4 regions of the Vibrio hyugaensis genome follow, and region 1 is predicted to be linked to each of the others. Evidence: predicted binding sites of a transcription regulator. Region 1 holds the regulator's gene; each other region holds the start of a gene.
The links. Region 1 encodes PurR, which represses purine synthesis genes. Its sites were predicted from a motif close to TNANGNAAACGTTTNCNTNA; they were not measured.
Positions count from the first base shown of each region.

Region 1 (7,483 bases):
ACGCAAAATCTTTAAAAATTGTAACCAAAGGCACCGAATTAGGTGCCTTTATTACTTTGCTCTTATGGAGTGTGGTAGGATTTACCCACACTTTTTCATACAGAATGCTTTTCAAACTGATAAATGACTCAGCCACTTCTATTCCATAAAACCTATTTACACCCTACCAGCAATGAGTGGGTCGTTTTCGTACATGGTGCTGGTGGCAGTTCTTCAATATGGTTTAAACAATTAAAGGCCTATAAAGAGCACTTTAATTTGGTCTTAATCGATCTCCGTGGACACGGTAAGTCAAACCAGTTAATTAAAGAACTGATGACAAGCCGTTATACTTTTACTGAGGTAACGCAGGATATTTTAAAAGTATTGGATCATTTGAAGATCCAATCTGCCCATTTTGTCGGTATGTCACTTGGTACTATCATTGTGCGTAATCTGGCTGAAATGGCAACAGAGCGCGTGAGCTCAATGGTGCTTGGTGGGGCAGTAACACGTTTAAATACGCGGTCTCAGATCTTGGTTAAACTCGGTAACCTTGGAAAGCATATTCTCCCTTATATGTGGTTGTATAAACTCTTTGCTTACATCGTGATGCCACAAAAAAATCAACGTGAATCTCGTCACTTGTTTATTCGTGAAGCAAAGAAGTTATGTCAAAAAGAGTTTAAGCGTTGGTTCACGCTGGCGGCGGATGTAAATCCGTTGATGAAGTATTTTAAAGATAAAGAGTTGCCTATTCCGACGCTGTACCTAATGGGGGATAGAGACTACATGTTCATTAAACCAGTAAAAGAAATGGTTGCGGTGCACAAGCTCAGCTCATTACGTGAAATTCCAAATTGTGGCCACGTATGCAACGTAGAGCGCCCAGAAGATTTTAATCAACACTCTATTGAGTTTATTAAGCAGCAAAGCCTAGCGGCTTAATAGATTTGAGAACCGATCTAAAAAGATAGGGGAGCCATCATAGCTCCCCTATTTGATATCCACATTGCCAACAAGCACCAAACTGTCCCTCATTCTGCTCTGAACATTGCGGACATTGCCAGTCTTGGTAAGTAAGCTCTGTTTGTTGTCGATAGTCTTCAACAATCGCAGACGCTTTTAACTGCTGTTCCGGATGTAAAAGCCAAACATACGGGTCTGTATCATCGCTGAAGGGCAACTCTCCCTTCAACCCAAACATACCTTCGCCTCTTACTTCACAGTGTATCTGCTCGGTTTTGAGGAGCTCACAAACGATATGAGCTTCCGCAGGGTTTTTAGCGATGAAGATTTTCATTAAGCGTTTCCATTTTGAACTTGAGCAGGGCGGACCTTATTCATAACCCATTTAGCGATAATAGGGAACAAACCAAGCAGAGCAAATGACGCTAATACGGTTGGTGACACTATTCCCGAAAGACTGTCGATAGTGGCTAGTTGAGTGCCCGCATTTAAGTAAACGGCAGTACCAGGCAGCATGCCGATTTGGCTTGTTAAATAGAAGCGGCTGATAGACATCGGTGTTAACCCCATTAAGAGGTTGATCAAGAAAAACGGGAACACTGGGATTAACCGTAGTGAAAATAGGTAAAACGCACCGTCTTTTTCGACACCTTGGTTAATAGCATTAAGTTTATTACCAAATTTACTTTGTACCCATTCGCGTAATAGATAGCGGCTGCTCAAAAATGCAATAGTTGCGCCGATGGTGCTGGCGAAAGACACCAATAATAAACTGGTCCAAAAACCAAATAGGGCAGCGCCGAGCAGGGTAACAACGGCGGCTCCCGGAATAGAGAAGGCGGTGATTGCGATGTAAGCTAAGAAGTAAGTCGCCGCAGCAAACACAAAGTTTTGGTCAATGAACGTATTTAGTGCTGCTTGTTGTGCTTTGGCATTTTCTAAGGTGAGATATTGGCCAAAATTTACCCCTAAAAAGAGAATGGTGGCGAGCAGGATCAGTCCTAAAATTAGTTTCTTATTCATCGTAATTACTCCATTTGGCTTCTTAAATAATAAGACAGAATAAGAGAAGAAAAAATTTCAAAAAAAAACCGCAGTATGAAAACTGCGGTTTTTACTCAATGTCATGCTGATAGTGCGTGTTAAGACAGTGCGCTCATCAGTTCTTCGCGGCGAGACTGAGGGACGACGCTCCAATGGGTGCCGTTGATTGCACCTTCTAACGCCCACAACAACTCAAGGCTTACCGTAGAGGCATGCGTATCTTGGATTGCTTTGTAAGCGCTCAGGGCACCTTCTTCTTCTAATTGCTCCACAGAGTCAATGCCCGCTTTCTTCAACATACGTTCAGTTGCTAGGCGCAGATTCGGAAGGTCTTTCAATCGATTAGGCTTGGTGCTTGCTTGTTGTTTTTTTTCTTGCTTGGCAGTCTCGAGAGATTGCTTTGCAACATCAATCAAGCGATCCGTTGAATCCCATAGGTCATCAGAAATAGCATAGTATTTCGTAACCACAGGAAAACCACGTTTCTTGTAGACGTACGGTTTTAGTCCTTGAGTCTCGAAGTCAGATGAAGTTTGTTGGTCAGCTCGAATATGAAGTCGGTTATTTACAACTAGTGCAAACATCGTTTCATCGGCGAAAAGCCCGAAGCCACCAAACATTGAGCGCGACTTGATAGTACCAAGTGCCTCAAACAGCTTCATTGAGTCTTTGAGTATCGGTTTATCCATGATGTGTTATCTCGGTGTAATTAATATTACGCCACCAAAAATCAGGTCCGAGAGATTAGCAAATGCATGCAGACACAATGTCATTAAAGGGTAAACTCACTTAATGCATATTTGCCATCGGTAACCCCGCTACCTTCCATCTAATAAGATGGTTCAGGCCGGAGGCTTTGCGTCCCACCCTTTCGAATGGTTTGCCCTGTGCGTGACACTTTGAGAATACTTCGTATATTGAATTAACATCACGTTTCAAATATAAAAGTGTGATATTGGTTCAGTTAATAGTGTTTATTTGGTGTGCTTGGTTTCATATTTGGGAACGATCCCTTGTCATACAAAAGGTTGATGTAGGAAATAGGCTACGTCCAATTAAAACAGCAACTTATCTAAGCTTACGTAGATATTGACACACTGAAATGTTTGAGGAATGTTATTTTTAGGCAATAAAAAAGCGCCCACAAGAGCGCTTTATAAAATTATAGGCAGGTTTAGTTTAGTTTCTTAACTGTGTTGCGCACTACAATTTCTGGCTGCATTTCGAAAATTCGCTTCTCGTGTTCTTTGTCTTTGATGCGTTCTAGCAAAATTTCAAAGGCATTTTTACCAACACGACGCTTTGGTTGGTGAATGGTCGTTAGCGGTGGCGAGAAGTATTCCGCTAGCTCGATGTTGTCATAACCGATTACCGAGATATCGTCCGGTACTTTGATGCCATTTTGTTGCAAGCGACTCATCAAACCAAGCGCCATGGTATCGTTAAAACAGAATACCGCAGTAGGACGTTTTTCCATTGCAGTGATGTTGTCAGCAGCAAGCACGGCAGTATCACACTCAAAGTTACCTTCAAGTACCCAATCTTCATTTACTACTAAGTTTGCTTCTGCCATTGCGCGGCGGTAACCTGCAATTCGTTCTTGGCATGCGGCTTTTTCGAAGTGACCGCTCAAACAAGCAATATCAGTGTGACCATTGTCGATCAGATATTTTGTTGCGATGTAGCCACCTTCTTCAGAGTTATCAATGATCTTGTCCGCTTGAGAACTCTCTGGGCCCCAGTCCATCACTACTTTCGGGATATCAGAATGACGGTCAAGCATCTCTTTCAGCTCTTCCGTTAAGTCAGAACACATCACCAAAATACCATCTACGCGCTTTTCCGCTAGCATGCGAATGTAGTCACGTTGCTTTTCGTAGATACCGCCAGTATTACATAGGATCAGTGTATAACCTTGACGGTAACAGTAGCTTTCAACGCCGTCGATAACTTCTGAGAAGAAAAGGTTAGTCGATTGCGTTACCAACATACCGATAGTGCGAGTTGAGTTACACTTCAAGCTACGTGCAACTGCACTTGGCGCGTAATTTAGTTCATCAACCGCTTTCATTACTTTTTCTTGGGTTGCTTCAGCAACAAAACGCGTTTTGTTGATTACGTGCGAAACTGTTGTGGTAGAAACGCCGGCTAAGCGAGCAACGTCTTTTATAGTGGCCATAAATGATGTCCTGTATCGAGCTACTGAATACCGTAGTGAATACAACCTTACGCTTAGTATGTTGCGCGAATTGAACCATATCTGAAGTTTAAGGTTCAATTAATTAGGCAGCGGTTGTTCCGAAATCGGTATAAAAAGGTTTGTAGCAACATTTGTTGCTGAATCTCATGTTCCTTACTTATATAAGTGAGGAATTAGTCAGCAATCTTGTTAATAAAACACAAAAACCGCCATATTTCAGCGGTTTACATATAAGTCGTATTTAATCGTTTGCGCTCACATTTTAGACTGATGTGGGCACACTAGCAATATTTTCAGCAGGTGTTTTGCGCTATTGAGGTCACATTTTAACTGCTAAATGGAAAGGGCTTCTATGTGCTAGATTAAAAAATTAACGAATAAAATAGGGAGCCCGCTTGCGAGCTCCCTGAAATTGGCGGCAATTATTCACCAAGAAGGTAGGTGCTGTCCAGTTTACAAAATGCAATTAATAGTTGCGCAACGCTTACATAGAAACCAAATTCGTCGAATTGCTTACATTTCGCAGCAAACTGTGGCAACCAAGACATAAGATGCTTTTGGATTAAGTCGTTCTGTTTCTCGAACGCTTCTTCCATGTGTTTGTCTTGTTCTAATTCGTTAGAACGGATGATCATGTTACCTAAGAAGTCCAGTTCAACCGCTAAGTGATCAGCTGGCTCTTTAAGGTTCTCATCAACCTGAACACCAAAATCGGCCATCAGTTTTTCCATCTCTTCTGCTGGCTTGTCATTTAAAAGACCAGATTCACCGATGTACATAGATGCGTAAGGTAATGCGCCATGCTTTTCTGTTTTCAGGAAAAGCTCACAGAAATCTGCAGCAAGTTCTAATTGCGCATCTTCTCGGTCTTGTAGGCGGTTGAGTGCGTCAACAAGGGTATCAACGGCTGGCTTCAGTGATTCATTTTCACCTAAACCTGCTAAAAAGCTTCGAATTTCCACACTCTGGTAAGCTTCTAGTTCTTTCTCTGTGAGTTCTTTTGCGAACAGACTAGAAAACCACCAATAGATCTCTGCGCGTTTTTCGTTAAAAGCTTTCACTTCTTGCATTTTTTTGCTCCTGAATGATTCTCCCCTAAGTGTAAACAATTAAGATGAATAGCAGTAACTATAATTGTTATCCATTATGGGAAAATGTGCTTGTTTATGAATGGCTGTAAATAAGCTTGCTTTGAATCAATAAAATCGCAAAATCTTGCTTTTTAATGTATCTATGACTAGAAATGTTACTAGTTATGAATAGAATACGTCTTGGAAAATAAAAAAGACAGAAAGTGGTGTAAATGAGCTATCACGTATTAGTCGTAGAAGATGATGTTGTAACTCGTAGTAAGCTTGCGGGCTACTTCCAAAATGAAGGCTACAAAGTCAGTGAAGCAGAAAGCGGTGCAGAAATGCGCGAAGTGCTTCAAGGTGGTGATGTGGACCTTATCATGCTGGATATTAACCTGCCCGGTGAAGACGGTCTTATGCTTACGCGTGAATTACGCAGCCAATCAGATATCGGCATCATATTAGTGACAGGACGCACGGATAGCATTGACAAAATCGTTGGCCTAGAAATGGGTGCGGACGATTATGTGACAAAGCCTTTTGAATTAAGGGAATTATTGGTTCGCGTTAAGAACCTGTTGTGGCGCATTTCTGCGGCTCGCAATGGTTCACAAAAAATCGCGAACGACACTAATGAAGAACACATTGTACGTTTCGGTGAGTGGACGTTTGATATTCAACGTCGTGCTCTCAGCCGCAATGGTGAGCCAGTGAAACTAACCAAAGCTGAATATGAGCTTTTGGTCGCACTCTCATCGTACCCAAATCAGGTACTAAGCCGCGAACGTATTTTGAATATGATCAGCCACCGAGTGGATGCGCCAAACGATCGTACTATTGATGTATTGATTCGACGCATGCGCGCTAAGATGGAGTTTGATCCGAAGAACCCACAAATCTTTGTGACAGTTCACGGTGAAGGCTACATGTTCGCGGGTGACTAATTCATAGCGATAAAGAAAAAGGAGAGCATAGGCTCTCCTTTTTTGTGTCTGCAATTCTGCAATTTAGCGATGATGGACTTCATCTGCGATTGGTAAGCCTTCTATGGCTGCGCCACTTCAGGATCTTCAACTTCAACCATCGGTGTTTGACCTACGTTATCACGCAGTTTTTGCCATAACCCGCCAAGGTATTCATGCCAATACAGTTCAGTTTGCTCTAAGTAGCGAGCTTTTGGCGCGTACTTTTGCCAAGGTTGTTCGATATCATCAATCGCCATGAAGTTCGTTGGGGCTGGGATTGGCTTAATGCCCGCTGCGTTGAATTCATAAAGAGCACGCTTCATGTGACTGGCTGAAGTCACTAAAACAATGTCTTTTTGCTTAACAAACGCGGCAGCTTGGCGTGCTTCTTCCCAAGTATCTTTGGCATCCTCTAATAAAATAATATCGGATTTTGCGACACCTAGGGAAAGCGCTACGTTCGCCATCATACGAGCATGGCTGATTTCAGAGCCACCTGCGTAACCGGAAAGGATTAACTTCGCACCTGGGTACATACGCAAAATACGAATACCCTCAGTTAAACGCATTAAAGCGGTGCGGCTCAGTTGAGACGTTGGTGGTATTTCATCATCTACCACGTGTCCATTACCAAGAACCATAACGTAGTCCACAGTGCCAGGAACCGGCAAAAACGCTTTGTACTCGCGTTCTAGAGGCATAAGAAGCTTGGTTGAAACGGGTTGGAAGGCAACAAGGAAGATGCCAACAAAAGAGAAAAGAACAACAAAGCAGCCAGTTTTACGTTTAGTGGTAAAACTGATGAGAGCAAGACCTAACAAGCCTATCAGTAGCAATGCTGGTAATGGCATCAGCAAGGCTGACATTACTTTTTTCAGCTCAAACATACATAAATAGTCCGAAAAAACATCAATTGATAATAAAAATGAGGATAACCCTCTTTATTCCTGCTTTCCTTGTGCCAGAATAGCGGCACAATCCGTTATGATAACTCAGCAGAAGTGACAGAAGACCGCAATTTCGACGATATCGCCCACAAATTTGCAAAAAATATTTACGGCTCCGATAAAGGGGAGATCCGCCAAATCATTGTGTGGGAAGATTTTCTACAGATTCTAAGTGAATTAGACGCCGACCATCAAGCCCTCCAAGTACTTGATGCCGGAGGTGGCTTAGCACAATTGTCGCAAAAGCTTGCTAAGCTCGGACATCACGTCGCTTTATGTGATCTATCTTCGGAAATGCTGCAACTA
Region 1 is NZ_CP025794.1:1,039,045-1,046,527, reverse strand. Features, by position in the region: gene glgA (glycogen synthase GlgA) at 1-1, shown strand, start outside; gene C1S74_RS05425 (alpha/beta fold hydrolase) at 124-927, shown strand; gene C1S74_RS05420 (putative signal transducing protein) at 965-1,282, opposite strand; gene C1S74_RS05415 (TVP38/TMEM64 family protein) at 1,282-1,971, opposite strand; gene C1S74_RS05410 (TfoX/Sxy family DNA transformation protein) at 2,091-2,681, opposite strand; cyclic di-GMP riboswitch class I at 2,798-2,887, opposite strand; gene purR (HTH-type transcriptional repressor PurR) at 3,167-4,171, opposite strand; gene torD (molecular chaperone TorD) at 4,615-5,262, opposite strand; gene torR (two-component system response regulator TorR) at 5,496-6,209, shown strand; gene elyC (envelope biogenesis factor ElyC) at 6,311-7,117, opposite strand; gene cmoM (tRNA uridine 5-oxyacetic acid(34) methyltransferase CmoM) at 7,232-7,483, shown strand, end outside.

Region 2 (7,483 bases), 350 kb from region 1:
TGGCACTCACTTTATCAGATTCTCGATAAACAAACGGTTTTGCACCTTTACCTTGTTTGTAAACGGTGACCTTTTTCAGCTCTCCTGCTCTCTTCAAATCTAACTGATGGTATTCGCTTACCGTTGTTGTGGTAACAAAGTCATATTTATTGGCAACAAGAAATGAGCCGTTGTTAGACTCTACCTCCGTAATTTTTGCAAACCCTAAAAAGCCACCGCCTAGCGCATGCGACTTTGCCCCCTCATAATGGTAGGAGTATCTGGTTGCTATATATCCTTTGGGTTCCTTGATCACGTTTGAAACCAGCTGCTTGCTTGGTGTTGTATTCAAGTAAGGGTAATCAAAGTATCGCTTTTGAGTATGTACAGATTTATCCAACGCTGGTTTGTATTCGATTTTATATGTGCGGGCTTGCTCTGTAATGATATTTATCCGGTCTATCTCAAGACCAGTAGAAATATGAGTCTTAGACTTTTCTTTAGGAGCCTTACCCACACTGCTAACGAAATCGTCAATACCGTCACCATTAATATCTTCGACCAAGTAAATATCCTTAATCTCAGGGGTATCGATCGGCTTAGTTAGGTCAAAATCACCGCCATGATTGATATAAAACTTCCCATCAACATAAAGCTCTGGATATCCATCGCCATTGTAGTCAATAAATTCAACCTTATGTTCTCTACCAGGTAAGCTGTAAGTTGAGCCTTGCTTTTCATACCCAACACCATTGAATGTAAAAACATCAATTTTTTTCGCTTTATTGTTAACAACGGCGAAATCCTTGTAACCATCATTGTTGAAATCGTTAAAGGTAAGGTACGCTAAGTTGTTACAAAATTTCTGGAGAGATGGTAGATTTCTAACACACAACTCTTTATCTTGAACAGGAATAGAAAACGTTTTATGCCCCTTGTGTGAAAGAGAGTAAACAAGCTGCTTACCGTAAACATACACCCAATCATCTATCCCATCATTATCAATATCTAGCACATGCATTGGCACATGCTTCATCTTATTTCTGACGTATATTCTCTCGCGTAAAGTTTGCTTACCATCACCATTAAAGTCACCAGAAATGTATTTAAGGCCTATTTTATTACCTACATTTGGCACGTTTGGAACTTCAACCAAAACGCCATCTAGATTTGGCATATAGCTTTGTGCCGATAAGATATCGTCATCCACACGATATTCATACTTAGAATATCGCCCATTGGGGCCACAGTCGCCGACACGCATAAACTTATTTGGACGAGGTAACAACTGAGGTGAATCGATACTACCAACTAGGGTATAACCTTCTAACCCTGGTTTACTACTAACACCGTCTAGCGACAACATGCTACCCAAAGTAGAACTATCAAAATAATTTTTATATGAACATGAAAACAATGTGGTCGATTTTTCTTTTACCCCGAAAGGTTCCTTGTAACCATCTCGATTTACATCAAAATAACTGGCTTTGGCAAAATCCAATGGCTTTGTTACTCGTGGGATCTTATATTTAATATCCGGTATAGAAAGATTGCCCGCATTAACTATCGGAGACGTACCAAAAGTAGTTCGCGTTGCTCCAGGTTCATTCCATGAGAATGATATCGGGGTACTGCTTCCACTTGAAGCGTTGCCATACACAATATCTAGCAGCAAACTACGGCCAGTGTATTTAGAGTATTGATAATCTAACTGATAGTTAGCCGTTTGTGTTCCTTCTGCGTCAAAGGTATTAATGCGCTTTAAACGTTGGTCGCGGACTAACTTCTTACCGTGAAGGTATTGTGAGGTTTTGTCTTCTCTATTTTCATAAACAAATTCGACCTTCCCCCTGTGTAAGATACGCTCGCTAACTGGTGACGTCCTCCTGCGTTATCTTCGCGGTAGTGATACAGAATATGATTTTGTTTGCTCGCATCTGTTCTCTTGTTCAGAGACCACTTGTACACATCCGACTCAGTTGGCAACTCTACGCGAGAATCCGAGGTAACGCCGTACTCAAGAACACTGCCATCCGTTTTCCAAACCTTAAAATAGGCTGGGCCGCTACTACCACTACTCCCAAAAGAAACGATTTTGTTGTAGCCGTTCTTTTTGATTCTGTATTCGGTTAAATCACCGCCGTCGGCGCCTTCAACCGCAATAAGGCGTTGACCATCGATACAAAAACGATCGTCCGAGTTAAAATGCACTCCCCCCCAGTTACCGTCCGTCTCTAAGTTTTTACCGCAACGGTAAATAACAGACTGACCGCCCAAGCTCCAACCCATGCCCATCATGCCATTGGGAGAGTCGCTCTGGTAATCAAGACTGAGTTCTGGTTGATGACCAGCACGCCCCGCTGACACTACGATGGGTAAAGTATAAGTGGCTTCGCCACCTGAGGTTGCATAATCGCCACTGAGTCCAATAGTATCTTTGTAAAGTGAGGGAACTCTGGCTTCAAGCGAACTGGATACAACGCTTGCGGACAATACCGCAAATATCGTTGCATATTGAATAGACTTTTTAGTTGACACCACTTTGTCCTTTATTGTTTAAGACTTTTGTGTAGTTGTTGCAATTGTTCTAAGCGAGACTCTAGGTCAGCAAGCTCTGAGGGCGGTTGATACGTTTCATCTACATTCTCATCAGAAAAATCTTGTAAATCACCCCGAATCAACTCAAGAGAGGGATCCGCAAGCTCAACTAAACCCGCCGCCATCGTTTGTTGTAATTGGACAACGGGAGATGGAAATGCCACGTCATCACTCAAAATCACTTGTGGAGAATGCTTGGAGAAAAGCTCTTCTTTTGTTGATTGATCTACATCTGGCGAATTGGGTGTATTTGAACTAGAAAAAACTGTAAATCCGACAACTGCGATCCCGGACAGTAACACCAATGAGCACCGCGAGTAATGGTTCATATGAAGCCCTGCTCGACTAAGGTTTAACTAAGAAACGATCGACTACAGCAGCACATTTCTTCGTTTGCTCAGCATCGTATCTGAGGAGGATTTTTTTCTTCGCCATAAAAGCAGCCATAATCACACTAACTTTCGTATCGTAATTTTGTGCTGAAGCAGGAATTTCAAAACGGTAACCACCGTCGCAGGCAGAAACAGACTCATCCTTATATTCCGTATAAAAATTCAACCCTCCATTGTGGGGGTAAAGTTTCTTGATCTCTACATAGGGTGAATCTTTCCATTTAACCGCAAAGGCAGGAGAAGATAGGCTCGCAAATACTGCGACAGTAAATAGACATTTTTTCATTTTGTTTTCTTTTATTCGGAGAAATTTGAGGTTATTAGCTTGCGAAAACCCAGTTTAAATTTTTAGCTACTGACCAACTCTTAAATGACGAGCATGAGTCTATATTAGGTAGGAAGGTGATATTGACCGTTTTGTCTTGTGATTTTGCAGCCAGTAAGGTGCTGTAAATAGCTTTGCAACTCTCGACCTCTATATTGTTGACCTTATTTTGAACATTACACAGGTACACACTCGGCAATCCGCCTGGACCATTGACTAAAACAGTTCCACTCCTTCCGATAGCAAGATAAGTGACTTTTCCTTTGCAATGTGTGTCCGAAATTGCCGGAAAAGTAGTGACTAAGGCAAGTAGCCCCACTAGTGATAATATCGTTTTCATTTTCCCTCTTATTAAGCGCTTCTTGTTTAACAATTCATCTGCTTTCACTAATCGGCATTATAAAGATTAAAAACACTCAACAATGCCTACATTTCCTTCAATGTTTTCTTTATAGTCCCTATTAATATAAGCACCAACATGATGCATCCACTAGCTGGATTGATAATAATGTAAGCTATGTTCTCGTCGTGACTAGATTGATTAGTGATATAAATACTCGGATTTACGGCAAGTCTTGTGGGGTTTATAACTACCTATGTAACGACTAGCGTTATTTCTATGCATAAAATTAATGTTGTCATAACTACAACTTAATTAAGGATGTAAACCGTACCACTTGGAGTCACAGTGTTATATGTAACTTCAGGTTGAGAGTACCAGCCAACCGAGGTGCAGTTATGAGAATAAAGCAGTATCTTTTTTTGTGCTGTAAATGCTGCTAAAACGGTTGAGTAGATTTCGCTGTACTGTGATGTGTTTTCTGAATAAAAAATCTGTTTTCTCTTGTACAGTTCATTGGATTACCAAAATTACCATAAACCATAAAACCATTCCCCCTCTCTATATCGACTCTTGTTGGCACCGCGGCACTAGAAAATGCCCCAGACAACGCTGGCAACGATACAAATAAAAAAGCAACTAACAACACCATTTTCACTTTATTTTCCTCACATCATATTGTTAATAGTATCTAATAACTAAAGATTCTAAACATATGCCTTAAAAGGCCACTTCTACTTATTATCAGTTCAATTTATAGAATCTACTTATCATTATTTTAACTATAGTTACGCTTCAGTTAATAAATTGTTCTCAATGTACACTTATCTTATAAAAAAACAAACACCTTTGTTATGAAAGTGTAAGGTGGTTATGAATTTTTTATAAAACCATTGGTGACATCGGTTTTGTAAATGCATTTTAATTACAAAAGCATCAATAACAAGCATTATAAATGGAGAGTATTAAAAGAGTGATAAATCATAGTTATTAATATTTTACCTTGTTAGAATTCGATAGAAACAACACCATCCGACCAGCTCAATAAGAAGGTTCTAAATTAAAAATAACTAAATTAATTAACGTAGTTTTTATAATAAATTACTAACCATGTTTACGAATCAGGTCTTACTCCTTTAAACATAAAATCATGTTGCTTCACAATGAAAAGCTCCCCACTTTATTACTCAGTTTCGCATGCTCTTAACTCTTTACATGCATCTAAGTTGAATGTTGAACACTTTCGGATGATAAAAGCCATCGTTGATATCAAGTTTTCATAATGCAGTTACTACTCTCATCTATGTCTCAGCAATGAATATGACTCGGTAGCATTGGCTGCTGCATTTATAAATAAAAGAGTAAGAGTAGAGTTCGATAGTGATGATTGCTCTGCCAAAAATCCGGAGCTCATCTTTATTAAGGCCATTACTAAGTAGAAAAAGTACACTTTTTCACTCTGGTTAATTCATTCTTTGGAAAGCCAAGCAAAGGCAAACGTTTGCTTTTTCTCTGGCGAGTTAAAATAGTTCTGGTATGATGCCCTCATTCGATTTATTCAGCGCACATTTTTCGCTGGATATCTTCTCTTTATGACGTTTGATTAAGATGATAGGAATGTCGCAATGAGCCTTGCTAATCAAGTACTTGCCGTCAATGACGACCTGCCAATTCGCACCCACAAGCCTGTTCACAGCGGAAAAGTTCGCTCTGTTTACTGGTTAACTGAAGAAGACAGCGCACGGCTGATCAAAGAAAAAGGATACGATGTCGCTCCTGATGCACCACTGGCCATCATGGTGATCAGTGACCGTATTTCTGCATTCGATTGTATCTGGCACGGCGAAGGTGGACTCAAAGGCGTTCCGGGTAAAGGCGCTGCACTCAACGCGATCTCTAACCACTGGTTCAAATTGTTCAAAGACAATGGCCTTGCTGATAGTCATATCTTGGACATCCCTCACCCATTCGTTTGGATCGTACAAAAAGCGAAGCCAGTTAAGATTGAAGCAATCTGCCGTAAATACATCACAGGTTCTATGTGGCGCGCTTATGCAAACGGCGAACGTGAGTTCTGTGGTATTGAGCTTCCGGAAGGTCTTGAGAAAGATAAAGCGTTACCTGAATTGCTAATGACACCGTCAACCAAAGGTATCTTGAAAGGCATTCCAGACGTTCCTGAAGCGGATGACGTGAACATCACTCGCCAAAACATCGTGGACAACTACGAAGCATTTAACTTTTCTAGCGCAGAAGACATCGCCCAATACGAGAAACTATTGAAAGAAGGCTTTAACGTTATTAGTTATGCACTTGAAGCTATCGACCAAACGTTTGTGGATACTAAGTTTGAGTTTGGCTACGTTCACGACGCAGCAGGTAACGAAAAGCTCATTTACATGGATGAAGTAGGTACGCCTGATTCGTCACGTATTTGGGATACCAAAGAATACCAAGCCGGAAACATCGTTGAGAACTCGAAAGAAGGTTTCCGTCAGTTCTTATTAAACCACTTCCCTGATCCTGATATTCTGCTTAACAAAGAACGCATGCCTGAGCGTGAAGGTCTTGCTCGTGATAACGACCTGCCAGTAGAATCTTTGATGGATATCTCTCGCACTTATATCAACATTGCCGAGAAGATTACTGGTCAGCCAATCAAGCTCAGTGACAACCCGAAAGCAGAGATCATCGAAATCTTGAGCAAAGAATACGGTTTGATTGATTAAGCTTTACTCGCTAAACGCTGAGTAAAAACCGAATACAAAAGGTAGCTAAGCTAAAACACAGCATTGGTTCTCAGGTTTACAACAGGTAATAAAAAAGCGACCGAATACTCGATCGCTTTTTTGATTGGGGGAAGGTATCGCTTTAGTGTTAGAACTTCAAATTAAGGACATCTTGCTCTGTGGTATCTACTTTTAGTTTACTTCTAGATTCAATGTACTCAATTTGTTTTAAGTCTAACGAATAAGGCATAACTACACGTAATTCATGGATTCCTTCATGTTTTGCAAGCTTTGCCAACATCACTAAATTGGATTCATCGCTCTGACGTGAAGACATCGATTTTAATGCAGCGTCCCAAAGACGATCCTCTGGTTGGCTCAATTCCGCGATGTTCTGTTTCCACATCATGCCAAAAATGGGCGCGATGGTGGCGAACGCTTCCAGAAAGGTCCACTTCTTACTTCCCGTTGCCCCTAGGAAGCTGGTGTAGTCGAATTCAATGCATGTCTTTCCTTGTTGCTCCATCCTATGCCTCGACACTCTGAAATGAGATATACAAAATATCGTTCAATTACTTTGATATAGCAATAGGATATAAAACAATGGTCTTTTATGCCCTTATTTAACCTCAAAAGGAAATATTAAAACCAGCTTTGTAACAAATGATGTACAGCTTCGCCATATATAAGCATCCAATTGATTAATATTTTCAACGCTGAACTAAAAACGTCGCTAAGCACATCAAGCAAATAAAAGCCCTTTATAAATTCACCAATCGAATACCAAGCCCCACGCGAGTTTGAGAGTGATCATAGTCGATGAGCGTTTCGCCATAACCATGGTATCCCTGAACATACAGACCAAGGATGTCGTTAAAGTACAAGGTATAACCTAACTCGATGCCACCTTTATCATCAGCAAAGTTGTAAAAGCCTCGGGTATTGAACACACCAGCGCCAGTGTAGACCTTTGCCCAAAGTTCATAAGGCGCATAATAGTCTTCCATTTCATCATTTTCAGTGGCGATTACCCACCAAGCGTGTGCACCATATTCCACAGGGCCTGAAAAACGTTCGGTGGCGATATATAACCTATCCCAACTGCGAGAAAGCTTACTTG
Region 2 is NZ_CP025794.1:686,327-693,809, forward strand. Features, by position in the region: gene C1S74_RS03865 (RHS repeat-associated core domain-containing protein) at 1-1,345, opposite strand, end outside; gene C1S74_RS03870 (SpvB/TcaC N-terminal domain-containing protein) at 1,759-2,517, opposite strand; gene C1S74_RS03875 (hypothetical protein) at 2,529-2,906, opposite strand; gene C1S74_RS03880 (hypothetical protein) at 2,923-3,255, opposite strand; gene C1S74_RS03885 (hypothetical protein) at 3,290-3,634, opposite strand; gene C1S74_RS03895 (phosphoribosylaminoimidazolesuccinocarboxamide synthase) at 5,260-6,363, shown strand; gene C1S74_RS03900 (hypothetical protein) at 6,512-6,889, opposite strand; gene C1S74_RS03905 (phospholipase A) at 7,125-7,483, opposite strand, start outside.
Region 2: the regulator PurR is predicted to act here: its motif matches at 5,124-5,143, upstream of C1S74_RS03895 (phosphoribosylaminoimidazolesuccinocarboxamide synthase).

Region 3 (7,483 bases), 220 kb from region 1:
GCCGTTGCACGTGGTGCGACAATCTATGCAGAGATTATCGGCTTTGCAAGTAACTGCGATGCGGCACACGTGACGCAACCTCAAATGGAAACCATGCAGATCTGTATGGAAATGGCGTTACAGAATGCGGGCATTCCTGCGGATAAAATCGATTATGTTTCCGCTCACGGAACGGCAACCGACCGAGGAGATATCGCAGAAAGTAACGCGACTGAAAATGCACTCGGTAAAGTGCCAATCAGTTCTTTAAAGAGCTACTTTGGCCATACTCTAGGCGCTTGCGGTGCTATCGAAGCCTGGTTAAGTCTTGAGATGATGCATACAGGTTGGTTTAGCCCGACCCTCAACTTAGATAATCTCGATCCACAATGTGGTGATCTCGATTACTTATCCGGTCAAGGCCGTGAACTGGAAGTGGAATACTTAATGAGTAACAACTTCGCGTTCGGTGGCATCAACACTTCGATCATTTTTAAGAAGATTTAATGACCCGTCCTGATATGGGTTGACACTTTTTACGTTAAAACGCTCGATGCACTTCATCGGGCGTTTTGTATTTTAGCGCTGTATGAGGCCTCATCTGATTATAGATTTCTACTGACTCAGCGACCATTTTTCTCGCCTGAACAATATCTTTGGGCTTTCGCAAGAGGTATTCCATTTTCAAAATGCCGTTTACTCTCTCTGCCAATGCATTCTGGTAACAGTCATACCCATCCGTCATTGAACACACTACCTTGTGCTTAGCATGTAAGTCTTGGTATTCCTTTGAGCAGTACTGGGAACCTCTATCTGAATGATGGATTAAGCTTCCTTTACTTCGACGTTTTTTTAACGCTCCTATAAAAGCTTGTTTTACAACACTCGTTTGCATGTTGTCATCCACACTGTAACCGACGATTTTCCTAGAGTAGGCATCGGTAATCAGGCTGACATAACTATTCCCTTCATAAGTAGGAAGATAGGTAATATCAGCGACCCACAACTCTTCAGGCCTCTCTGGCTTAAAACCATCCTTTATTCTATTTGGGTGGCAGTAAAACCTATGATGGCTATCTGTTGTTCGGTGGTAAGCACGCTTGGTTTTCACAAGCAGGCGATGATGTTTAAGCAGTGTAAAAAGATAGTCCCTGCCTACAGTCATTCCTGCTTGTTCCATCAGATACTTCAGCTTCCTAGTTCCTATGCGGGCTTGTTTAATACGAGTCTCACGAACAAAACTCAGAAGTACTTCATCGCGTCGCAACTTACGAGCATCAGTAAGGCATTGCTTGTAATAGGCTTGCCTAGTGATATTTACGATTTGGCAAAATTTAGTCACGTTAAGCAGAGCTATGTTTTGCTCTTGGACGACGCACCTTTGTGCTTTTTTACGACTCGAACACCGTGGTCTCGTTCCATAACTTTGACCACTTCTTCAAAGAAGTCGGCTCTTAGCTTGGTATCTTCGAGCAGCTTTTCCAGCTCTTTGATACGTTGCTCTGGTGTAGGAGGTGAATTGAGTTCAGACATAGGCAACCCTTTTTTCAAAAATCGAGGAGTGCCCCTAGACCAATTGAGTCGACCGTGTTTTCGGAGCCACACTAATACTGTAGAACAACCTTGTATGCCGTATTTCTCTTGAGCCTGTTTATAAGTCAGTTCACCTCTTTCAACTTGGTCAACAACATCCAATTTAAAAGCGAGGGAATAGTCACATTGAGTTCGTCTAGTTACTGATTTCATAACACTCTCCAATTTCCTGATTGGGAAGTGTCAACCTTATTTAGGACGGGTCATAACCCGTTAAAAAAGCGCTAGTAGAGACTAGCGCTTTTTTATTAAATTGGCTAAAACGACAAAGCCCCGATAACTCGAGGAGTTATCGGGGCTTTTGAATAAATGGCACGCCCTATAGGATTCGAACCTATGACCACATCCTTAGAAGGGACGTGCTCTATCCAGCTGAGCTAAGGGCGCGCTACAGGGACAGGATTATACGAGTTCAAGCGCTTAAATCAACGTGTTTTCATAACATTCTGATCTGAATGCCTAAAAAAAGGGCATTGAAACGAGAAATGTTCAAAAACACCACAAAGCAAACGTTTGCGGATGGATGTTAAATAGATTTTCTGCGACAATGCGCCGCAAATAATTTCCCTTCTCAATTTAAAAGGAAAGTCATGACTGCTCAAAATATAGATGGAACTCTCATTTCCCAAACTGTTCGATCCGAAGTTGCAGCAAGAGTGAAAGCTCGCGTTGGAGCGGGCCTACGTGCACCAGGTCTTGCAGTTGTTCTAGTTGGTGAAGACCCAGCTTCTCAAGTTTACGTTGGCAGCAAACGCCGTGCGTGCGAAGAAGTTGGCTTTGTCTCTAAGTCTTTTGACCTTCCTGCGACTACGTCGGAAGAAGAGTTGCTATCTCTCATTGACGAGTTGAACAATGATGCAGAAATCGACGGTATTCTTGTTCAGTTGCCACTTCCTGCTGGCATCGATGCAACGCATGTTCTTGAGCGTATTCACCCAGAGAAAGACGTGGATGGCTTCCACCCTTATAACGTGGGTCGTCTAGCGCAGCGTATTCCTAAGCTTCGCTCTTGCACGCCAAAAGGCATCATTACTCTTCTTGACCGTTACAACATCGAACTACGTGGCAAGCACGCGGTTGTGGTTGGCGCATCAAACATCGTTGGTCGTCCTATGACACTTGAGCTGCTACTTGCAGGCTGTACAACGACAACTTGTCACCGCTTTACGAGAGATCTAGAAGGCCACGTTCGCCAAGCAGACCTTGTTGTGGTTGCGGTTGGTAAGCCAAACTTCATTCCTGGCGAGTGGATAAAGAAAGGGGCTGTTGTGGTCGATGTAGGCATCAACCGCCTTGAATCTGGCAAATTAGTGGGTGACGTGGAATACGATAAAGCACGTGAAAACGCGAGCTTCATTACTCCTGTACCGGGCGGCGTAGGCCCTATGACGGTAGCCAGCCTAATTGAGAACACGATGCTCGCTTGCGAGCAGTTCCATACGAAGAAATAAAAAATTACCGATACTGAAAGGGCTCCGAAAGGAGCCCTTTTTGTTTTGAGTAATAACCCCCTCTAACTCCTCCTTGAAAATGGGGAGGGCTAGACAGAGCTTGCTTTTGGTTCACTGGATTATTCAAATGCAGCAACCGGATTTAGTTCAGAGCAGCAACCCCCTCTAACTCCCCCTTAAAAATGGGGAGGACCTGACTGAGATCGCTATTCGTTCGCTAACTTATTCAAATGCAGCAACCGGATTTAGTTAGGAGCAGGCCCCTAGCTCCCCCTTGAAAATGGAGAGGAACGGACTGAGATCGCTATTCGTTCGCTAACTTATTCAAATGCAGCAACCGGATTTAGTTCGGAGCAGCACCCCTTCTAACTCCCCCTTGAAAATGGGGAGGAGCGACTGAGATCGTTATTCGTTCACTAACTTATTCAAATGCAACTACCGGATTTAGTTCGGAGTAATAACCCCCTCTAGCTCCCCCTTGAAAATGGGAAGGACTGGACTGAGATCGCTATTCGTTCGCTAACTTATTCAAATACAGCTACCGGATTTAGTTCGGAGCAGCCCACCTTCTAACTCCTCCCTGAAAATGAGGAGAACTGGATCGCTCTAACAGATGCAATCAAAGCAAACATTATATGAATTCTCGATTATCGCTTCACACTAAGCGCACTCCGCTCTAGTCCCCTCCCCTTTCTAAGGGGAGGGTTAGGGAGGGGTTGAGAACGCAAAGGAAGCACAAGTGCAACAACGAACGTTTAACTTGAAGTATCAAAAGAAAATCAGAAGCCAGCTACGCTCGAATATGCCAAAACCTGAAGAAGTACTTTGGCAAAGAATTAGACGAAAACAACTCGGTGTAAAGTTTCGTAGGCAACACGGTATTGGTCGCTACATCGTTGACTTCTATTGTGCGGAATTGAGCTTGGTTATTGAGATTGATGGTGATAGCCATTTCTCTGCTGAGGGGAAAGAGAAAGATGCAATGAGGGATGCATTCATGGAAGCACTGGGGATTAAGGTTCTGCGATTTACCAACGAAGAAGCGATGAAGCAAACCGAGTCTGTTTTGGAAAGGATAATTCAATTTAGTTCGGAGCAACAACCCCCTCTAACTCCCCCTTAAAAATGGGGAGGACCTGACTGAGATCGCTATTCGTTCGCCAACTTATTCAAATGCAGCAACCGGATTTAGTTCGGAGCAGCAACCACCTCTAACTCCCTCTTAAAAATGGAGAGGACCAGAAAGAGAGCGATTCAACTAATGCAATCGCCACAGACATTATATTAACTGTCGATTGGCGCTCCACACTCAGCGCACTCAGGTCAAGTCCCCTCCCCTTTCTAAGGGGAGGGTTAGGGAGGGGTTCTGTTACAAACTCAAAATCACACCAGCGATTGATGCACTCATCAAGTTCGCCATTACACCTGCTGCGATTGCGCGGAAGCCGTATTTCGAGATGAATGAACGCTTCTCTGGTACGAGTGAGCCTAGACCACCAATCAGCATTGCCATGGTTGAAATGTTTGCGAAACCACACAGTGCGAAGGTTACGATAGCTTGTGAGTGTGCGCTTAGCTGAGACTTCACTTCCATCAGTTGGATGAAGGCCACGAACTCATTCACAACAATCTTGTTACCGATCAGAGAGCCTGCCACGATTGCTTCCTTCCAAGGGATACCCAACAACCATGCGATTGGTGCGAATAGGTAACCAAGTACTAGCTCGAAGCTCAGTTCCATGCCAAACAGACCGCCAAACCAGCCTAGAATGCCGTTTAGCATCGCGATGACACTTACGAACGCCAATAGGGTTGCACCTACCGCTACTGCGATACGTAGACCAGACATTGCGCCGTCTGCCATTGCTTCAACCACGTTAGTTGCACGTGGAATTTCTACTTGGTCTAGATCCATATCCTGAGTTGTGGTGTCTGTCTCTGGCATCATAATTTTTGCCATTAGAAGACCCGCTGGCGCAGACATGAATGCCGCTGCGATTAGGAAGTTCAGATCCACACCCAGTGATGCGTAACCTACTAACGTGCCACCAGCAACCGATGCCAAACCACCAGTCATTACTGCGAAGAACTGAGAGTCTGTCATGTGCTTAAGATATGGCTTAACGACTAGTGGTGCTTCAATCATGCCCACAAAGATGTTCGCTGTAGCAGATAGTGATTCTGCTCGGCCAGTACCTAACAAGCGCTGTAGACCACCACCGATTAGGTTGATCACTTTAGGCATCAGACCGATGTGGTACAAACCTGAAATCAGTGCTGAGAAAAAGATAATGATGCCAAGTACGTTGATCGCGAAGGTAAAGCCACCTGTTGCTAGGTTGCCAAATAGGAACGCGATGCCTTCTTGACCGTAGTTGATCAGATTAGAAACCGCGCCAGTTACTGCGTTAAGAGCTTCTTTACCCGCTGGTACATACAGTACCAATAGCGCGAAGATAACTTGCAGAGCAAAAGCCAAAGACACCGTTCGTAGACGAATGTTCTTACGGTTAGTCGAAAGCAGCCATGCTACGAATAGGATGGCTACGATACCAAGAATTGAGTTCATAAAATGAATCCGACAAAGGGGGAACAGGAAAGGCGTCGGATTGTATAGAGCATAATAAATGCTGCAAGTTGGAGATGTTAACAGGCTGAATAAGTCAGCTGGTTGCAATTTAACCAGCCAAATAACCCATTGAATTAAATAAAGATAAACGTTTGCCTAAAATCATTATTTCCAAATGGAAAAGATGTTTCTGAATTTGGAAAAATTTTGTGATTCAAATCACCTTATGTATTCGCTACTTAGGAATCGAGATATAAGGAGCTAATCGCTGATCCCAATGGCAAGGCGATCCGATCTTCTGTTTGATGAAATCGATCACTGCAGAGATCTTTTTCGGCATATGCTGACGACTTGGGTACACTGCATAAAACGGCATAGATTGGCTGGCTCTCCAATCTGGTAGAAGCTGAATCAATTTGCCTGAGCGGAATTCATCCCCCAGCAAGTAAGTGGCTAAGTAAGCAATCCCCCACCCTGCGATCGCAGCATCACGTACCGCTTCTGCCAAATCGACTGAGTAGTTGCCAGAGACTTTCACGTTGAGCTCTTGCTCGCGATTGGTGAACGCCCAACTGGTGTAGTCACGCTCCCAACTGCGGTAGATAAGACAGTTGTGTTGCGACAAGTCATTCGGTTCGGTTGGCGTATCGTACTTGAGTAAGTAATCCGGCGATGCTGCAACCACGAATTGACAATCTGCTAAGCGCTGAGCAATGTAGCCTTCTGGCAAATGTTCATTATTGGTGATCCAAAGATCCAAGCCTTCTTCGAGCATATCGACTTTGTAATCGAACAAATGCACTTCAACTTGCAGTTGTGGGTACTGCTCGCGAAGTTCTTGGATGGCAGGAATGATGTGGAGTGTGCCAAAAGACTGCGACAAACCAAGGCGAACTAAACCGGCGACTTCATCACGCTGGCTTTCCATCTCTAATGTCGCGCTGCTAACGGCTTGCACCAGTTGCTCACAGTGGTGGTAGAAGGTTTGCCCCGCTTCGGTTGGCGTGAAGCTGCGCGTGGTACGTTGCACAAGCTTGATGCCTAATGAAGCTTCTAATTGGCTAAGCTGTTTACTGACGTGAGAAACAGACACGCCTAGGCTCTTTGCCGCGGCGGTAAAATTCTTATGTTTGATCAACGCCGAGAAGATCACCATTTGTGCAGCACGTTCAGATAACACGCAAACCTCGTTTAAAATAGAGAAAACAAAGGGCTCCGAAGAGCCCCTTTTTATTCGTTTATACATTCAACCTAGAATGTGATGCGGTCAGCTAAATGACTCACCGCCAGTGCGAAGTAGTAAGAGCGGTTCCACTTCATCAGCACATTGTAGTTGTTGTACACCAAGTAAGTACGGCCGTTCTCATCGTCTGGCATAATCAGCCAAGCTTTAATGTCTTCGTCCAGCTTAGGAAGTGGGCTGCCATCGTATTTGGTGATACCAAGCTTGCTCCACTCTTGAAGGTACTTACCTTTTTCTGCTTCGCGACCTTGCAGGTTGTGGTCAATACCGTGTGGCACTTTAACCTGACGACCCCAAGTGAACTTATCATCCCAGCCAGATTTGCTTAGGTAGTTCGCAGTAGAAGCAAACACGTCTGCTTCCGATTGCCAGATGTCCTTCTTACCGTCGCCGTTACCATCTGCGGCAAAGCGCAGGAATGAGCTTGGCATAAACTGACATTGACCCATCGCGCCAGCCCAAGAACCTTTGAAGTTCTCTAGCTCGATATGACCTTCATCTAGAATTTGTAGCGCCGCCATGGTTTCTTTACGGAAGAACTCTTCACGACGACCTTCAAATGCCATGGTCGACAACGCGTCGATCACACGGAAGTTACCCGTGAACTTACCGAAGTTACTTTCCACGCCCCACAGCGCAACAATAAAG
Region 3 is NZ_CP025794.1:1,261,659-1,269,141, forward strand. Features, by position in the region: gene C1S74_RS06355 (beta-ketoacyl-ACP synthase) at 1-486, shown strand, start outside; one part of gene C1S74_RS06360 (IS3 family transposase) at 521-1,356, opposite strand; one part of gene C1S74_RS06360 (IS3 family transposase) at 1,356-1,725, opposite strand; tRNA gene C1S74_RS06365 (tRNA-Arg) at 1,883-1,959, opposite strand; gene folD (bifunctional methylenetetrahydrofolate dehydrogenase/methenyltetrahydrofolate cyclohydrolase FolD) at 2,163-3,023, shown strand; gene C1S74_RS06375 (endonuclease domain-containing protein) at 3,763-4,146, shown strand; gene C1S74_RS06380 (NupC/NupG family nucleoside CNT transporter) at 4,393-5,592, opposite strand; gene C1S74_RS06385 (LysR family transcriptional regulator) at 5,828-6,772, opposite strand; gene C1S74_RS06390 (lytic murein transglycosylase) at 6,844-7,483, opposite strand, start outside.
Region 3: the regulator PurR is predicted to act here: its motif matches at 5,733-5,752, upstream of C1S74_RS06380 (NupC/NupG family nucleoside CNT transporter).

Region 4 (7,483 bases), 1.5 Mb from region 1:
TTACGCGTGAGCTGTGGGGACGCTACTGGACTTTTGCACACAATGGTCAGCTGAGTGACTACCAAGATTTGTATACGGGTCGTCACCGTCCGGTGGGAGAAACCGACAGCGAAATGGCTTTCTGTTGGTTGCTCAAACAGATGGAAGATAAATACCCTGAGCCACCTCAGGATATGGAATCGGTCTTTACTTATGTTGCTCAGTGTTGCGATAAGTTGAGAGACAAGGGCGTGTTTAACATGCTGCTCAGTGACGGTGAGTTTGTGATGACTTACTGTACCAACCATCTGTATTGGATTACGCGTCGCGCACCATTTGGCAAAGCGGCTCTATTGGATGAAGATGTCGAAATCAACTTCCAAGAAGAGACCACGCCAAATGATGTGGTTTCTGTGATTGCGACTCAGCCATTAACGGGCAATGAGGCATGGCAACGAATGAAACCGGGTGAGTTTGGTTTATTCCATGTCGGTGAATTGGTGTTGAATAATGCCAAGGCTCTGGAGGATGTACCCTTTGCCGCGCCGAAGCCGGGTAACCAAGCACCGACCGAACCGTTGAAGTGATGGTTTTCTCGCAGTATAGCATTCGAATAAAACAAAAGGCAGCCTGATGGCTGCCTTTTTGCGTTTGGTGTTTGGAATTGAGAACTATTCGTCGGCGTAGCCGTGTTCACCAAGCTCGAAACCATCAAGATACGCTTTACCATCTCTCATCGTTAGCCTTTCATCCGCTAACCACTTAGTTACCATTGGGTAGATCTTGTGTTCTTGAGTCTGCACGCGTGCAGCGAGTGCATCGGTATCGTCGTCTTCAAATACGGGTACTTTGGCTTGTAGTACCACAGGGCCGCCGTCTAACTCTTCTGTGACAAAGTGTACGCTGGTGCCGTGTTCTTTGTCGCCAGCATCAATAGCGCCCTGGTGGGTGTGTAGCCCCGGATACTTAGGCAAAAGGGAAGGGTGGATGTTGATCATTTTACCCAGGTAGTGGGAAACAAACGCGCCACTGAGAATACGCATGTAACCTGCAAGTACAATCACGTCCGGTTGGTATTCATCGATTTGTTTCATCAGTTCAGCATCAAAGTCTTCACGGGATTCGAATGCTTTTGGATCGACAAAATGCCCATTCACATCAAACTGTTTTGCGCGCTCTAAACCATAAGCGTCAGCTTTGTTGGAGAACACCGCTGCGACTTGTGCATTTGGCATACTGTCTTCGCAAGCTTCCAAGATGGCTTGAAGGTTACTGCCGTTACCCGAAATGAGGACCACTATGTTTTTCATGATGTTGAGACTGCCTTGCTATTGTAGGTTTGAAGTGCGTATCCGCTAAATTACCTACTATTAGAATGGTTTTCGATGTTCCAGATAGCAGAATGAGGACTATATCCCCAAATGACTTCATTAGGCTGGATTCAGAGCTTTGTCACCAATTCTAGTTCAAGGAAAACAACGTAGTGGAATAGTAAGCTCTTTCCAAGTTGTTTGACGATGAAATCGTATTGGTGACATGCTCCCGAAGGGCGAGTTGTATTGGCTTGTATACTTTGTTAACGATTTTTGATTTAGAACCACTAGATCTTCAAATCGTTGTCGCGCCTACAAACCAATCCATTCTCGCTGAACCAGCATTTAGAAGTTATTTGGGGATAACATCCTCATTCTTTTTATTTTTTGAGCTTGATTCGCAAGTTATTGGATTTCAACTTGCTCTTCGTTTGCTTCTGCTTGAGCGATTTCACCAATCACCCATGCGTTTTCGCCTTCTTCTTTAAGAAGAGCAACCGCTGCGTCTGCTTGGTCTTTTGGAAGAGCAACGACTAGGCCAACACCACAGTTGAACGTACGGTACATTTCGTGTGTTTCAACGTTGCCTTTCTCTTGTAACCATTTGAAGATGATTGGCCATTCCCAGCTACTACCATCGATAACGGCTTTTGTGCCTTCAGGCAGTACGCGTGGGATGTTTTCCCAGAAACCACCACCCGTGATGTGAGAAATCGCGTGGATGTCGTGCTTCTCAATCATCTTAAGTGCTGATTTGATGTAAATCTTAGTTGGTTCTAGTAGGTGCTCACCGATAGTACGACCTGCTAGCTCTTCGTTTTTATCTGCGCCAGAAACTTCTAGGATCTTACGGATAAGAGAGTAACCGTTTGAGTGTGGACCGCTTGAGCCAACAGCGATTAGTGCGTCGCCTGCTGCCACTTTCGTGCCGTCAATCACGTCTTCTTTTTCTACTACGCCAACACAGAATCCAGCAACGTCGTAGTCTTCGCCTTCGTACATGCCCGGCATCTCAGCAGTTTCACCACCGATTAGTGCACAGCCTGCTTGAACACAGCCATCAGCAATACCAGAAACCACGTCTGCCGCGGTATCTACGTCTAGCTTGCCTGTTGCATAGTAGTCTAGGAAGAATAGAGGCTCTGCACCTTGCACGATGAGGTCGTTTACACACATCGCCACTAGGTCTACGCCGATAGTGTCGTGCTTGTTCATATCCAGCGCTAGGCGAAGTTTTGTACCTACACCGTCAGTACCAGAAACCAGTACAGGTTGTTTGTATTTTGTCGGCAATTCACACAATGCGCCAAAACCGCCGATACCACCCATCACTTCAGGGCGACGAGTACGCTTAACCGCACCTTTAATACGATCTACAAGCGCGTTGCCTGCATCAATATCTACACCAGCGTCTTTATAGCTAAGAGAAGAGTTGTTACCACTCACAGGGAAGTCCTCGGTTTTTAAGTTGGATATGAAAACGGCGCTATTCTACCAGTGGTTAAATACAGATAGCAAACGTTTGCGTCGGTTTTTTTCTTTAGTGATCTATCCTGATATCCCTGCAAAAATCATGTATAATCTGAAGGTTTGTTTAAATATTGCCAATAAAGCCGGAGATGGAAATGAAAGTTGTTGAAGTTAAACACCCTCTAGTGAAACACAAAATCGGTCTAATGCGAGAAGGTGACATCAGCACGAAGCGTTTTCGTGAGTTAGCGACAGAAGTCGGTAGCCTACTTACTTACGAAGCGACTGCAGACTTTGAAACAGAGAAAGTAACCATTGAAGGTTGGAATGGTCCTGTAGAAGTTGACCAAATCAAGGGTAAGAAAGTAACAGTAGTGCCAATCCTGCGTGCAGGTCTAGGTATGATGGATGGCGTTCTTGAGCACATGCCAAGCGCACGTATCAGTGTTGTAGGTATCTACCGTGATGAAGAAACACTTGAGCCAGTGCCATACTTCAACAAGCTTGCTTCAAACATCGATGAGCGTATCGCCCTAGTTGTTGACCCAATGCTTGCAACAGGTGGCTCTATGATCGCAACAATCGATCTTCTAAAAGAGAAAGGTTGTCAGGCAATCAAGATTCTTGTTCTTGTAGCGGCTCCTGAAGGTATCGAAGCGCTAGAAAAAGCGCACCCAGATGTTGAGCTATACACAGCGGCAATCGATGAGAAGCTAAACGACAAAGGTTATATTGTTCCTGGTCTTGGTGACGCAGGTGACAAGATCTTCGGTACTCAATAAGCATTATTGTTTTACTGAATTTCAAAAAATAAAGGCTTGGTGAAAACCAAGCCTTTTTTTGTCTCTGCTATTTAGAAGCTAGCAAGCTAGATACGAGAGCAGTAGGGGCGACTTAAATCAATCAAGCCGCACAATACTTACTTCGCGTTGTCTTCTTCCATCTGTGCATTATCTACTACGTGGTTTTCACCAAGGTCGTGTGGCAGCACTAGGTTAAGAATGATTGCCACGATACCACACAGGCTCACACCTTGTAGGCTGAACTCACCAATACCGAAAGCCATACCACCGATACCAAACACTAGCGTTACCGCAACGATTACTAGGTTACGTGATTTGTGTAGATCAACGTTATTTTTAATCAGTGTGTTTAGACCAACTGTTGCGATAGAACCAAACAGTAGAATCATGATACCGCCCATTACCGGGACTGGAATGGTTTGTAGTATTGCACCCAGTTTACCCACGAGTGCAAGTACGATGGCAGTGACCGCTGCCCATGTCATGATTACAGGGTTGAACGCTTTCGTTAGCATTACCGCACCTGTTACTTCGCTGTAAGTGGTGTTTGGTGGCGCGCCAACCATAGAAGCTGCAATTGTTGCCACCCCGTCACCGGCGATAGTGCGGTGCAGACCTGGTTTCTTCAGGTAGTTTTTGCCCGTTACGTTTGAAATGGCAAGCATGTCACCCACGTGTTCAACCGCCGGGGCAATCGCTACTGGGATCATGAACAAGATGGCGTTGATGTTGAACTCTGGTGCGGTGAAGTTTGGCATTGCTAGCCAAGCCGCTTGAGCAACCGGTGTGAAATCAACCACTCCGTAGAACAGGGATACTGTGTAGCCTGCCAAAATACCGCCGACGATAGGAACCAGCTTTAGGAAGCCTTTCGCGAACACGCTTAGTGTAATGGTCGTTAAAAGTGATACCGCTGAGATGATCACCGCAGCATCGCCATTCACTAATTGAATCGCGCCGTCACCCGATTTACCTACTGCCATGTTGACCGCGGTAGGAGCGAGGCCAAGACCTATCACCATGATCACTGGGCCGACAACTACAGGAGGCAGAATTTTATGAATAAAGCCAACGCCGCGTACTTTGATCATCGCACCAAGACCAACGTATACCAAACCGGCAGCCATCAAGCCACCCATGGTTGCACCGATACCCCAAGTTTGGATACCGAACATAATAGGAGCAATAAACGCAAAAGAAGAGGCAAGGAAGATAGGGACAGAACGTTTAGTAATCAGTTGGAAAAGAAGAGTACCGACACCAGCACCAAACAGAGCAACGTTTGGGTCTAGGCCAGTAAGAAGTGGTACCAGCACGAGAGCACCAAAAGCGACAAAGAGCATCTGAGCGCCTTGTAACGCGTTTTTCATAATTATTTCCTATTCAGAGATCAGAGATACGCAGACAAATCCGGCGAATATTATCATCTGGCAATCGATTGCAATGTTGCCTAGATCAAACTTTTGTATGGATTTATAACAGAGACGAATAGTTTGTTTCCATGGTGGGTTTTAACTTGGTCAGAATACAGACAATTCACTCAGTACTCTTCTTGCTCACCGTTTGATAGTTGCTTATGATGCGTGTTCTTGTACAGAGGATTATGAAAACTATGCGCTATTTAGCTCTCTTATTGATAGGTTGGTTGTCTCTGCCAGTTTATGCATTAACTCAGGTGGATATCTATCGTGCCGAAGTGGCGATCGACAGTGAGCAAAAAGACGGCGAAGAACTCGCCCGTCAACAAGGTATGCAAGATGTGATTGTGCGTGCAACAGGCAGCGAATCTTCCCTTAGCAACCCAGTAATTAAGAAAGCAGTGGGTTCAAGTTCTCGCTATATTTCTCAACTTGGTTACGGCCAACTTGATGGTCAAAGCAGTTTGAAGATGCTGTTCAATAGTGGCCAAATCCGCTCATTGTTGACGCAAGCACAGTTGCCAACGTGGTCAGCAAGTCGTGCCAACATTCTTGTTTGGTTAGTGGAAGAACAAGGTTACGACCGTACTATCACTTGGGAGCATTCTGATTCTTCAAGTGTTGCAGCGTTGCGTGATGCGGCACAGTCACGAGGCTTACCTATCACGATGCCTGTGGGCGACTTTGATGATGTTACCGGTGTGAACGTGTCTGATTTGTGGGGCGGCTTTGTAGACCCAATCAGCCAAGCAAGCCAACGTTACCCTGTAGATGCCGTTTTGGTTGTACGCGTACAAGGTGACAAGATCCGTTGGACTTTGTATGACCAAGCGCCAACGCAATTGTCTGAGTCGAAGCAGTCGCCACGTAGTGGTTCTGCATCTGGTGCGAATGCTATTCCGGCGATGATTGGTGGTATCGCTGATTATTATGCGAAGAAAAGTGCGGTTGTTGTCTCGAGCAAGTCTTCAGAAGAGATCGATGTAAAAGTCGTTGATGTTGAATCAGCAATGGATTTCTTCAACCTAGAGGATTCCCTAACTAAGCTAAACTCAGTGGCGAGCACCGAGATCAAGCGTGTGCAAGGCAATGCTGTGACATTAACTATTCACCTCCTTGCTTCTCAACAAGCGTTTGAACAAGAAGCTTCCTCTATTCGTCCACTGGAAGTCACCGAAGATCCAATGGCGGGTTTAGAACCGGCGCCGGTACAACTTCCAGAAGCGCCTGCTCAACCAACGCAACTTCCTGCTGATACAGAGCAAGGCCAAGCTACAGAGAGTGGTGCTGTGGTTCAAGAGCTGACGGCAGAGCAGAGCGCAGTAGAAGCGAAACAGCCTGTTGTTGCTCAGCCAGCTCCAGAGCAATATGACCTTATTTACAAGTGGAAAGCTCCGGTTCGTGCTCAAGTTGAGCCAGAGCTAGATGCGGATTCTGAAATCGCCCCTGTGCTAGAAAAAGATACGGTAGAAAATCCAGAAGATGTTGGTTAATCGACGGTCTTGATTGGGTTTTCAAACAAATAAAAAGAGTCGCGTAGTGCGACTCTTTTTATTTTTTGATTTTGAAACTTCACGAGACTACTTGTTGAATTTGGCTTTCTCTTCCTTTTCAACTTGAGAAAGGCGTTTCAATTTCAACCCTAGCTCTTTACCTCTCGCTCGTGCAAACAAGATGTTACCCAAGAAGCCCAGTGAGGTGAGTAGTAACTCGACAACGGCAAGCCAGCGTTCGCCATCATCGACGTATAAAATCGTCAAACCGTGTAAGAAGTAAAGCATCAGCACAAAGTTTGCCCACGCGTGGGTGTATGGCTTACCTGCTAAAATTCCCGGTAATGGGAGCAGTAACGGAACACACCAAGCAATGGCTAATGTGGTACTACTCAGGTGTGGGTGAGGCGATAAGGCCAGTTGCCAAATGGCGACCCAAGCCAGTAGCGCTAAATTGCCAAACAACGCCATATAACGATAGGTTTGAGTTTGCTTGCTGAGAGGTGGTTGGTCGATAGAGTCAGTCATCGATTTACTTATCCTTGAGCTTACTGACTGCCTTTCAGCTTTTGTGCTGTCGCTGCCAGTCGTTTTCCTAATTGCTGTGCGAGACGAATCTCTTCTGCCGTAAGACTTGGTTCTTGTCCTACACTGCTTGCGCCGTATGGTGTGCCACCTGATTGGGTGGTATGCAGTTCTGGCTCTGAATAGGGGATTCCCAACACCATCATGCCGTGATGCAGCAGTGGTGTCATCATGCTCTGTAACGTGGTTTCTTGGCCACCATGCATAGAAGATGATGAGGTAAACACACAAGCGGGTTTATCGATAAGGACACCGTTTACCCACAAAGGTGTGGTTTGATCCCAAAAGTGTTTGAGTGGTGCGGCCATGTTGCCAAACCAAACTGGGCTGCCAAACGCAAGACCATCGCACTTTTTCAACTCTTCTAGAGTAACAATTGGATCAGAAGGAGGCTGTGAGTGAGGTGACAATTCTTCAACTGT
Region 4 is NZ_CP025794.1:3,089,691-3,097,173, forward strand. Features, by position in the region: gene C1S74_RS15205 (class II glutamine amidotransferase) at 1-566, shown strand, start outside; gene purN (phosphoribosylglycinamide formyltransferase) at 651-1,289, opposite strand; gene purM (phosphoribosylformylglycinamidine cyclo-ligase) at 1,698-2,738, opposite strand; gene upp (uracil phosphoribosyltransferase) at 2,918-3,544, shown strand; gene C1S74_RS15230 (uracil-xanthine permease family protein) at 3,682-4,935, opposite strand; gene C1S74_RS15235 (DUF2066 domain-containing protein) at 5,178-6,476, shown strand; gene C1S74_RS15240 (DUF2069 domain-containing protein) at 6,564-7,004, opposite strand; gene wrbA (NAD(P)H:quinone oxidoreductase) at 7,025-7,483, opposite strand, start outside.
Region 4: the regulator PurR is predicted to act here: its motif matches at 2,803-2,822, upstream of purM (phosphoribosylformylglycinamidine cyclo-ligase).